2 regions of the Streptomyces sp. NPDC055140 genome follow, and region 1 is predicted to be linked to the other one. Evidence: riboswitches for the same ligand, from Rfam matches in the RefSeq annotation. Region 1 holds a riboswitch; the other holds the start of a gene.

Region 1 (4,888 bases):
GAGCACCGGCGACGAGAGCATTCCGGTCTTGACCGCCTGGACGCCGATGTCGTCCACGACGCTGCGGTACTGCGTGCGCACCGCGTCGACGGGGAGTTCCCACGCTCCCTGGACACCCAGGGAGTTCTGCGCGGTGACGGCAGTCAGGACGCTCATGCCGTGGGCGCCGAGCGCCAGCATCGTCTTGAGGTCGGCCTGGATCCCGGCGCCACCGCCCGAGTCCGAACCGGCGACGGTCAGGACGCGGGGCGGCGCGACGCGTCCGGTGCTCGCGGGCACGGTCATGTGCGGGCCCCCTCGTGCGGTGCGGTCTGGGCGTCAGCGGTCGGGCGGCGCAGCCTGAGGGGCGCGTACACGACGAGTGCGGCGACGAAGGCCACGTAGTACGCGAGGTCGGCGCCGTGCAGGGCCTTTGCGACCGGGCCCACGTACAGGCCGCTGTCCATGAACGGGACCGCGGCGGCGAAGGCGGCGACGAAGGCGAGGAGCCCGGGCCACCAGGGCTGCGGCCGGGCGCTCTCGGCGGCCAGGTCGACCGGCGCGCCGCCCCGGGCCCTGGCGCGCGCGAACCAGTCGACGGCCACGACCGCGACGAAGCCGGGGATCCAGTAGCCGACGAACAGCAGCACGTTCTGGAAGCGGGCCGCGGTGTCGGCGGCGTGCATCCACAGCACCAGCGGGAAGCCGAGCACTGCGGCGAGCGCCGCCGCGAGCGGCCGCGGGACCCGGACGCCGATCGTCTGCAGGGCCAGCGAGCCGCTGTAGTCGTTCATGGCGTTGCTGCACAGGGCCGCGAGCGCCACGGCGAGCAGCCCGAAGGAGCCGAGAACGCCGCCGCCGAGCAGCTCGTCGACCCCGCGCGCGGTCTGGTCGGTGAACACGGAGGCGCCCCACAGGCCGAGCGCCTGGACGACGACGAAGGAGACGGTGACGCCGAGGAGCGTGAACCAGAACATGCGCTTACGGGATGTGGCGGCCGGAAGGTAGCGGCTGAAGTCGCTGGCGTAGGGGGCCCAGGACAGGGACAGACTGAGCGCGATCGTGCTGGTGAGGATGAACGCGCCGGCCCGGTCGGCACCGTGCGCGGCCCCGGTGGTGACCGGATGGACACCGTCGAGGAGCTTGACGGCCAGGACCACGAACGCGGCGGCCAGTACGAAGGTCATCAGCTTCTGGAGGCGGTGGACGGCCTCGTAGCCGAGCACGCCGAGGGCGCCCTGCGCCAGCATCATCACGAGCACGCCGACCCAGAACGGCCAGCCGCACAGCCGGGCGAGCGCGTCACCGCCGAACAGGCCGATCAGGGCGTCCCAGGCGACCGACGACAGCCACTGCAGGGCGCCGGGCACCGCGACGGCCCGGCCGAACGCGAGCCGCGCCAGCGGAAGCTGGCCGGCGCCGGTCGCGCTGCCCCACGTACCGAGGTACGCGGTGGGCACGGCGCCGACGAGGGTGCCGATGACGACGGCGGCCAGCGCGGTGGCGAAGTCCAGGCCGAGTGCGATGCCGACGGTGCCGGTGAAGACGCCGGTCATGGTCAGGTTCGGGGCGAACCACACAGTGAACAGGCGCCCGGCGCCGCCGTAGCGGTGGCTCTCGGGGACCGGCGCGATACCGCGCGCCTCGACCCGCAGGTCACCGGGCGCGGCGGGCATCCGCCCGTCGAAGACTGAGCGCGGTCCGGTGGTCCCGGTGCTGCTCGGGGCATGGGGCAACGACATTGGCTGACATCCCTCCGCCAGTGCTAACTGGTTCAGGTTCGACGGGTGTGATCTCAGCCCTCGTGCGGGGCACCCCGTGTCCGGTACGTCGGCAAGGGTAGCTTCCCTGTCCGAGGAGGCAACCCCGGGGGAGGGGCGGCGTCCGCTGCGTGGACGGCGCACACCCCGCCGCGCGTAATTCGTTCGAGGTGTGCGGCGCACCCCCGTACCGTGATCGATTCGAAGATCGCGGACGGTACGGGCACATGTAACCGGCGGCTCCGCGACCCCAGGGACACGCGGAGGACGGACACGATGGAGCAGTGCCACGGTGGGGCCGACGAACGGTTCGGGGTCGTAGCCGACGTGTTCGCGCGGAACTTCACGGAGTTCCCCGAACTCGGCGCCGCCGTCACGGTGTTCGCCGAGGGACGCAAGGTCGTCGACCTGTGGGGCGGCGTCGCGGACGAGCGGACCGGGCGTGCCTGGGAACAGGACACCGCCGTCCCCGTCTTCTCCGTGGCCAAGGGCCTGGTGAGCGTCAGCGCGCATCTCCTCGCTCAGGAGGGGCGGCTCGACCTCGACGCCCCGGTCGGCCGGTACTGGCCCGAGTTCGCACAGCACGGCAAGGAGACCGTCACTACGCGCATGGTGCTCGGGCACCGGGCGGGGGTTCCCGCCCTCGACGCGGTGCTGTCCTTCGAGGAGATCGCCGGGTGGACGCCGGTGATCCGCGCGATCGAGGAGCAAAAGCCGCTGTGGGAGCCCGGCACAGCGTACGAGTACCACGGCCATGTCCTCGGCTTCCTCGTCGGCGAGGTGATCCGGCGCATCACCGGCCTCACCCCGGGCGCGTACTTCCGCCGTGCGGTCGGTGACCCGCTCGGGCTGCGGGCCTGGATCGGCCTGCCCGCCGACGAGTCGGAACGCGTGGCCCGGCTCGCCGAGGCCGAGGGGCGCCCCGGTATGCCCGGGCCCGAGCATCTGCTCACGCGCATCGTGACGATGAACGGCGCGCTGGCCTTCCCGGGCCTCGACGAGTCACACGGCTGGAACGACCCCGAGCTGCACGCCATGGAACTCCCCGGGGCCGGCGCCGTCGCCTCCGCGAGCGGCCTCGCCGGGCTCTACGCGGCGGCCGTCACCGGGATCGGGGGCCGCGAACGGCTGCTGACGGCGGACACCGTGACCGACGCCCTGCGTGAGCTGTCCGCCGGCGAGGGGTGGCTCGGCTTCGACGCCGGTGCGCGCTGGGGGTCCGGCTTCCTGCTCGACTCACCGTCGTTCCGCCCGATGCTCGGCGCCCGCAGCTTCGGGAACGACGGCGCCGGAGGCCAATTCGCCTTCGGCGACGACGAGTTCGGGGTCGGCTTCGCCTACGTGGCCAACCGCATGATCGGCCACGGCGACGCCCGCGCCAACCGCCTGATCGCGGCTGTACGCGAGTGCCTCGGCGCGTGATGCCGTAGTGGTGGGGGCGTCCTGTCGTCCCCACCGCGTCCCGTCGCCCGCACCGCGTTCAGACCTTCGTACGCCCCTGGGGCGTGGCCGACGTGTCGGGCGCGTGGGCGACCACGGGCCCGCCCTCGACGAGCCGCCGGATCCCCGGCGTGGCGACGGCCGCGATGACCATGGCGGCGACCAGGAACCACAGGCCGCCCACGGCCGACCCCGTGCGGTCGACGACCACGCCGATCCCCATCGGCCCGAAGCCGCCGCCCAGATTGCCCACGGCGTTGATCACCGCGATGCCGGAGGCCGCCTGAATTCCCGTCAGGAACCGTGAGGGGAGCGACCACAGCACCGGCTGTCCCGCGAAGATGCACATCGCCGCCACGCTGATGAAGGCCATCTGCAGCACATGGTTGCCGGTCAGGGCGCTGGCCGCGAGGCCGAGGGCGCCGAGGGCGGCGGTGCCCGCGATCCACGGGTAGCGGGTGCCGCTGCGATCGGCGAGTTTCGGCACGACGTACAGGCCGATGGCGACGAAGACGTACGGGACGGCGGTGATGAAGCCGGTTGCCGTCGTGGAGAGGCCGCCGAAACCGTCGACGATCGTCGGCAGCCAGAAGCTCAGCCCATAGGCGCCCAGTGGGAAGCACAGGTAGAAGAGCGACAGCAGGACCACGCGCTTGTCGCGCAGGGCGCGCAGCGGACTGCCGTGTCCGCGCTCGCCCAACGCATCGGCCTCGGCCGCGAGTTCACCGGCGATCCAGGCCCGCTCCTCGGCCGCGAGCCAGCGCACACCTTCGGGACCGTCGGGCAGGAGCCGCAGGGTGACGAAGCCGAGCACGATCGCCGGCACGCCCGTCGCGATGAAGATCCACTGCCAGCCTTCGAGCCCGAACGTGCCGTCGAGGTCGTCGAGCGCGCCCATCACGGGGTTGCCGATGATGAAGGCGAGCGGCGCGGACATCATGAACCAGCCGGTCATGCGCGCCCGGTAGCGGTACGGGTACCACTTGGTGAGGTAGTAGAGGACTCCCGGGTAGAAGCCGGCCTCGGCGACGCCGAGCAGGAAGCGCGCGGTGTAGAACTGCCAGTCGTTGCCGACCAGCGCCGTCAGTACGGTCACCACGCCCCAGCTGAGCATGATGCGGGTGAACCAGCGGCGCGCGCCGAAGCGGTCGAGGAAGACGTTGCTGGGCACCTCGAAGATCGCGTACGCGATGAAGAACGCGACCTGGCCGAAGGTGAACGCGGCGTTCGACAGGCTGAGTTGGTCCTGGAGCGTCAGCTTGGCGAAGCCGACGTTCGACCGGTCTATGTACGCCACCAGATACAGCAGGACCAGGAACGGCATCAGCCGCCAGGTCACCGCTTTCATGACTGTCGATTCCACGGCTCTCCCACGTCGTTCGTGCCGGATCCGCGTCGATCCTCTGGACACGCCGGGACCGTATCGTGATTTGATAGCACCATTGAAGGGGTGCGTCGGACACGGCTTGATCACGGCCGCGGTCACGGCCCCGGCATCGCACCGGAAGGACCACACATGGCCGCGCTCGAACCCACGCCCGCCGACAGCGAGGCGCCGCTGCGCTCCCGCGCCTGGTTCGGCGACGGCGGCAAGAACGGCTTCATCTCCCGCCACCATCTGCGCGCGATGGGCCGCGGCGGTCACAACTTCGACGGCCGCCCGGTCATCGGCATCTGCAACACCTTCTCCGAACTGACGCCCTGCAACG
Region 2 (4,888 bases), on a different contig from region 1:
CATCGCCAGATAGACGTACTGGCCGTCCGCGCCCTGGTCGAAGACCCCGACCACATTCGGGTGGGAGAGCCGGGCGACGGACTTGGCCTCGCGGATGAAGCGCTCGACGAACGAGACATCGGCGGCGAGGGCCGGGTGCATCACCTTGAGCGCGAGCACGCGGTCGAGGCGGGTGTCCACGGCCCTGTAGACCGTGGCCATCCCGCCGACCGCGATGCGTGCGTCGACGCGGTACCGGCCGTCGAGCACCTGCCCGACGAGAGGGTCCTGAAGGGTCGTGTCCACGCAGGTGAGTGTACGAGCCGCCGCCGACACCCGGCTCCGCAGTCGTCCGCAGACGGCCGTACTGCAGCAGAGCTGTGACCGTGCCGTACGGCCCTCAGAACGCGGGCCGCTCCGGGTCGAGCCTGGCCATCCCGGACACGGGCGACGAGGCCTCGGCGAAGTGCCTGCGGGGGATACGGCCTGCCCGGAACGCCAGCCGCCCCGCCTCGACCGCGTGCCGCATGCCCTCCGCCATCAGGGTCGGCTCCTGCGCGCGGGTGACCGCCGAGGCGAGCATCACACCGGCGCACCCCAGCTCCATCGCGAGCGCCGCGTCGGACGCCGTCCCGGCGCCCGCGTCCAGGATCACCGGCACGCGCGCGTGCTCGGTGATCAGCTGGAAGTTGTGCGGGTTGCGGATGCCGAGCCCGGAGCCGATGGGGGAACCGAGCGGCATGACCGCGGCACAGCCCACGTCCTCCAGCTTCCGCGCGAGCACCGGGTCGTCGTTCGTGTACGGCAGCACGGTGAAGCCGTCGTCGACGAGGATCTCCGCCGCGTCCAGGAGCTCGATCGGGTCGGGCAGCAGGGTGCGCTCGTCCGCGATGACCTCCAGCTTGACCAGGTCGGTGCCGAGCGCCTCGCGCGCGAGGCGGGCGGTCAGAACGGCCTCACCGGCGGTGAAACAGCCCGCCGTGTTCGGCAGCACCTGGATCCCCAGCTTCTCCAGGACGGAGAGCACGGAGCCCTGCACGCTCGCGTCCACGCGCCGCATCGCGACGGTCGTCAGCTCCGTGCCGGACGCGACGAGAGAGCGTTCCAGGACGTCGAGGCTGGGCGCCCCGCCCGTGCCCATGATCAGCCGGGACGAGAAGGACGTACCGCCGATGACCAAGGAGTCGTCAGCCATGGGATCAGCCTCCCTGGACCGCGGTGAGGACCTCGACGCGGTCCCCGTCCGTGAGTGCGGTGACGGCCCACTGGGTGCGCGGGACGACGGTTTCGTTGAGTGCGGCGGCGACACCGGACGGCGCGCTGGTCAGCGCGGAGACGAGGACGTCGAGCGTGGTGCCCGGGGCGACCTGGCGGCCCTCGCCGTTCACGGATACGTGGGTGACGGACACGGTCATACGGACTGCTCCACAGAGACGGGTGCGGGGACGGCGTCGAAGCGCCGAGGGGTGAAGGGGCGGGCCACTTCGGGGAGTGCGCCGGTGGCGAGCGCGTGGGCCATGGAGTCGCCGGTGACCGGCGTGAGCAGCACACCGTTGCGGTAGTGGCCGGTGGCGAGCAGCAGGCCCGGCAGTGCGGTCGGGCCGAGGATCGGGGCGTTGTCGGGGGAGCAGGGGCGCAGGCCCGCGCGGGTCTCCGTGAGCGGCAGTTCCGTGATGCCGGGCACCAGCTCGTGGGCGTCGCGCAGCAGCTCGTAGACGCCGCCCGCGGTGACCGTCGTGTCCCAGCCGAGCTCCTCGCTGGTGGCCCCGACGACGAGCTCGCCGTTGACCCGGGGCACCAGGTAGAGGTTGCCGCCGCGCACGACGGCGCGCACGGTGCGGCTCAGGAACGGCGCGTACACCTTCGGCACGGTCAGGCGCAGCACCTGCCCCTTCACCGGGCGCACCGGCGGCAGCACGTCGTCCGGGACCCCGGCGAGCCTGCCGCTGAGGCTGCCGCCGGCGAGGACGACCTGGTCGGCGTCGAGCCCGGTGCCGTCGGCGAGTACCACGCCGCGCGCGCCCTCGCGGACGACTGTCAGCCGCTCGGCCCACCGCCGGTGGAACCGCACCCCGGACAGCTCGCAGGCCGCGACAAGGGCTTTCGCGAGGCGTCTCGGGTCGATCTGGTGGTCACCGTCGACGCGCAGGCCGCCCCGCACGGACGGGGCCAGCATCGGCTCGAGGCGCCGGCACTCACGGCCCGACAGCCACTCCGAGTCCAGGCCCGACTTGCGCTGGAGGGCGTGCAGTTCCCGAAGGTGTGCGCGGTCGTCCGAGTCGAGCGCGACGGCGAGGGTGCCGCACGCGCGGTAGCCGAGGTCGAGCCCGGTGGCCTCGGAGAGCTCGGCCGCGAACGCCGGATAGCGGCGCGCGGACTCCACGTTGAGGCCGAGGAGGGTCTGTTCGGCCTCTCCGTAGTGCAGTTCGGTGACGGCGGCGAGCATCCCGGCCGCCACCTGAGCGGCCCCGCCGCCCGGTTCGGGGTCCACGACCGCGGTGCGCAGCCCGCGCTGCGCGGCCCGCCACGCGGTGACGAGACCGATGATCCCGCCGCCCACGATCAGGACGTCGGAGCCTTCTGAAGTACGCGACATGGGCGTCCAGCCCCTCCCTTCGCCGGCATGACCCGGATCAGGTTCGTACGGTCGGAGGCCGTCCCAGCCTCCCTCTCAGCCCGGTACGTCCGGGCTCCCGCGAGTGCTTTACGGTGGCCACCCTAACCCCCTGAACCACTGCCCCGACGCCCAGTAAGGGAGCCCGCCCGCATGGCCCGCTCGCTCGACGGACTCGTCCTCGCCCCGGTCGCCGACCAGGCTCCAGGTCAGGTGGGTACGCGGACGCGGTTCACGTACCACGAGGAGGACGGCCGGATCTGGGCCGAGTACGCGGGCGGGGACGTGGTGCGCGGCCACCTCGTGGGCACCCGTGAGGGCGACCGGATCGACTTCAGGTACGTGCAGCTGAAGACGGACGCGACGACCTCCTCCGGGCACTGTGTCTCGCTCGTCGTGGACCTTCCCGACGGGCGGGTGCGGCTGGACGAGACGTGGGAGTGGGAGTCGCAGGCGGGCAGCGGGACGAGCGTCGTCGAAGAGGTCCACGGCGCCTGACCGCGGGAGCGCGGGCGGCCGGAGCGGTCAAACCGGCGGCCGGTGTGGAAGACGTCACGGGACCGGTGTGACGCGGCCCGCTGACTGACTGAACGTCAGGTGCATATGGTGATCCGGTGAGCGAGCAGACCCAGAACCAGGCACCGGCGCCCCAGGCAGGGCGGCACGTCGTCATCGTCGGCGCCGGGATGGCGGGGGTCCAGACCGCCGTGGCCCTGCGCGAACAGGGCTTCACCGGCGCCGTCACGCTGATCGGCGCCGAACCCCACCAGCCGTACGACCGGCCCCCGCTGTCCAAGGCCGTCCTGCTCGGCAAGGCCGAGGGGTCCGCCTTCGACGTCGACTTCGAAGCACTCGACATCACGCTCGAACTGGGCCGCGAGGTCACCGGCGTACGCCCCGCCGAGCACACCCTCGACACCGCCACCGGACCCGCCCCCTACGACGTCCTCGTCCTCGCGACCGGCGCCGAACCCATCAGGCTGCCCGGCACGGAGGACATCCCGGGCGTCCATCTGCTGCGCACGCTCGACGACGCCGAACGTCTGCGCCCCGTCCTCGCCGCGCAGCGCGACATCGTCGTCGTGGGCGCGGGCTGGATCGGCGCCGAGTTCGCCACCGCGGCCCGCGAGGCCGGATGCGCGGTCACCGTCGTCGAGGCGGCCGAGCGGCCGCTTGCCGGGGCGCTGCCCGAGGAGGTCGCCGCTCCCATGGCCGCCTGGTACGCGGACGCCGGGGCGGAACTGCGCACCCACGCGCGTGTGGAGCACGTCGAACCCGGTGCCGTCCTCCTCGACGACGGCACCCGGGTGCCCGCCGGAGCCGTAGTCGTCGGCATCGGGGCCCGCCCCGCCACCGGCTGGCTCACCGGCTCCGGCATCACGCTCGGCGCCCACCGCGAGGTCGTGGCGGACGACCGCCTGCGCACCTCCGAGCCCGATGTGTACGCGGTCGGTGACTGCTCGTCCTTCCCTTCGGGCCGGTACGGCGAGCGCCTGATGGTCCACCACTGGGACAACGCGCTCCAGGGCCCCCGCACGGTCGCCGCCAACATCATCGGCGAGACCCCGGCGACGTACGACCCGGTGCCGTACTTCTGGTCGGAGCAGTTCGGCCGCTTCGTGCAGTACGCCGGGCATCACGCGGCCGCCGACACCACCGTGTGGCGCGGCGACCCGCAGGGCGCGTCCTGGAGCGTGTGCTGGCTGCGCGAGAGCCGTCTCGTCGGCGTCCTCGCCGTGGGCCGCCCGCGCGACCTGGCGCAAGGGCGCAAGCTCATCGAGTCGGGCGCCCTGCTGGACCCGCAGGTCATCAGCGACCCGGCCCGTCCCCTGAAGGCCGCCGTCGTGTAACGGCCCCGCGCGGGCGAGGGGCCTTTTGCGCGGCCGCGTTTCCCACTGTCAGTCCGGGATGGCACGCTTGTCCTGTGACCGAGATTGACGCAAAGATCGATGCTCTCGTCCCCGAGTGGCTCACCCTCCCCGACATTGCCGAGCAGTTCGGCGTGGAGGTGACGCGCGTGCGGCAACTGGTGAAGGAAGGCCAGGTGATCGCCGTACGCCGCGGTGAGAACAGGGCGCTGCACGTGCCCGCCGCCTTCATCGACGGCGACAAGGTCGTCAAGGGCCTCACCGGGACGCTGACCCTGCTCAGGGACGACGGCTTCAACGACGAAGAGATGCTCGAGTGGCTCTTCACCCCCGACCCGACCCTGCCGGGCACCCCCGCGCAGGCGCTGAGCGAGAATCGCGGCACGGAGGTGAAGCGCCGCGCCCAGGCGCTCGCCGTCTGACCTGA

Evidence for each region. Region 1 has a riboswitch for thiamine pyrophosphate ahead of ACWFR4_RS21555 (purine-cytosine permease family protein). Riboswitches for the same ligand answer to the same signal wherever they lie in the genome.
Region 2: linked by a shared signal. The riboswitch ahead of thiO (glycine oxidase ThiO) and the one ahead of ACWFR4_RS21555 (purine-cytosine permease family protein) in region 1 are both predicted to bind thiamine pyrophosphate.

What each region holds. Positions count from the first base shown of each region.
Region 1 covers NZ_JBSGTG010000010.1:285,985-290,872, forward strand. The annotation lists gene thiD (bifunctional hydroxymethylpyrimidine kinase/phosphomethylpyrimidine kinase) at 1-285, opposite strand, end outside; gene ACWFR4_RS21555 (purine-cytosine permease family protein) at 282-1,721, opposite strand; TPP riboswitch at 1,714-1,808, opposite strand; gene ACWFR4_RS21560 (serine hydrolase domain-containing protein) at 2,016-3,161, shown strand; gene ACWFR4_RS21565 (MFS transporter) at 3,220-4,527, opposite strand; gene ACWFR4_RS21570 (IlvD/Edd family dehydratase) at 4,696-4,888, shown strand, end outside.
Region 2 covers NZ_JBSGTG010000001.1:391,935-396,822, reverse strand. The annotation lists gene pknB (Stk1 family PASTA domain-containing Ser/Thr kinase) at 1-285, opposite strand, end outside; gene ACWFR4_RS01870 (thiazole synthase) at 380-1,174, opposite strand; gene thiS (sulfur carrier protein ThiS) at 1,179-1,394, opposite strand; gene thiO (glycine oxidase ThiO) at 1,391-2,575, opposite strand; TPP riboswitch at 2,573-2,686, opposite strand; gene ACWFR4_RS01855 (hypothetical protein) at 2,747-3,091, shown strand; gene ACWFR4_RS01850 (NAD(P)/FAD-dependent oxidoreductase) at 3,208-4,443, shown strand; gene ACWFR4_RS01845 (Rv2175c family DNA-binding protein) at 4,518-4,883, shown strand.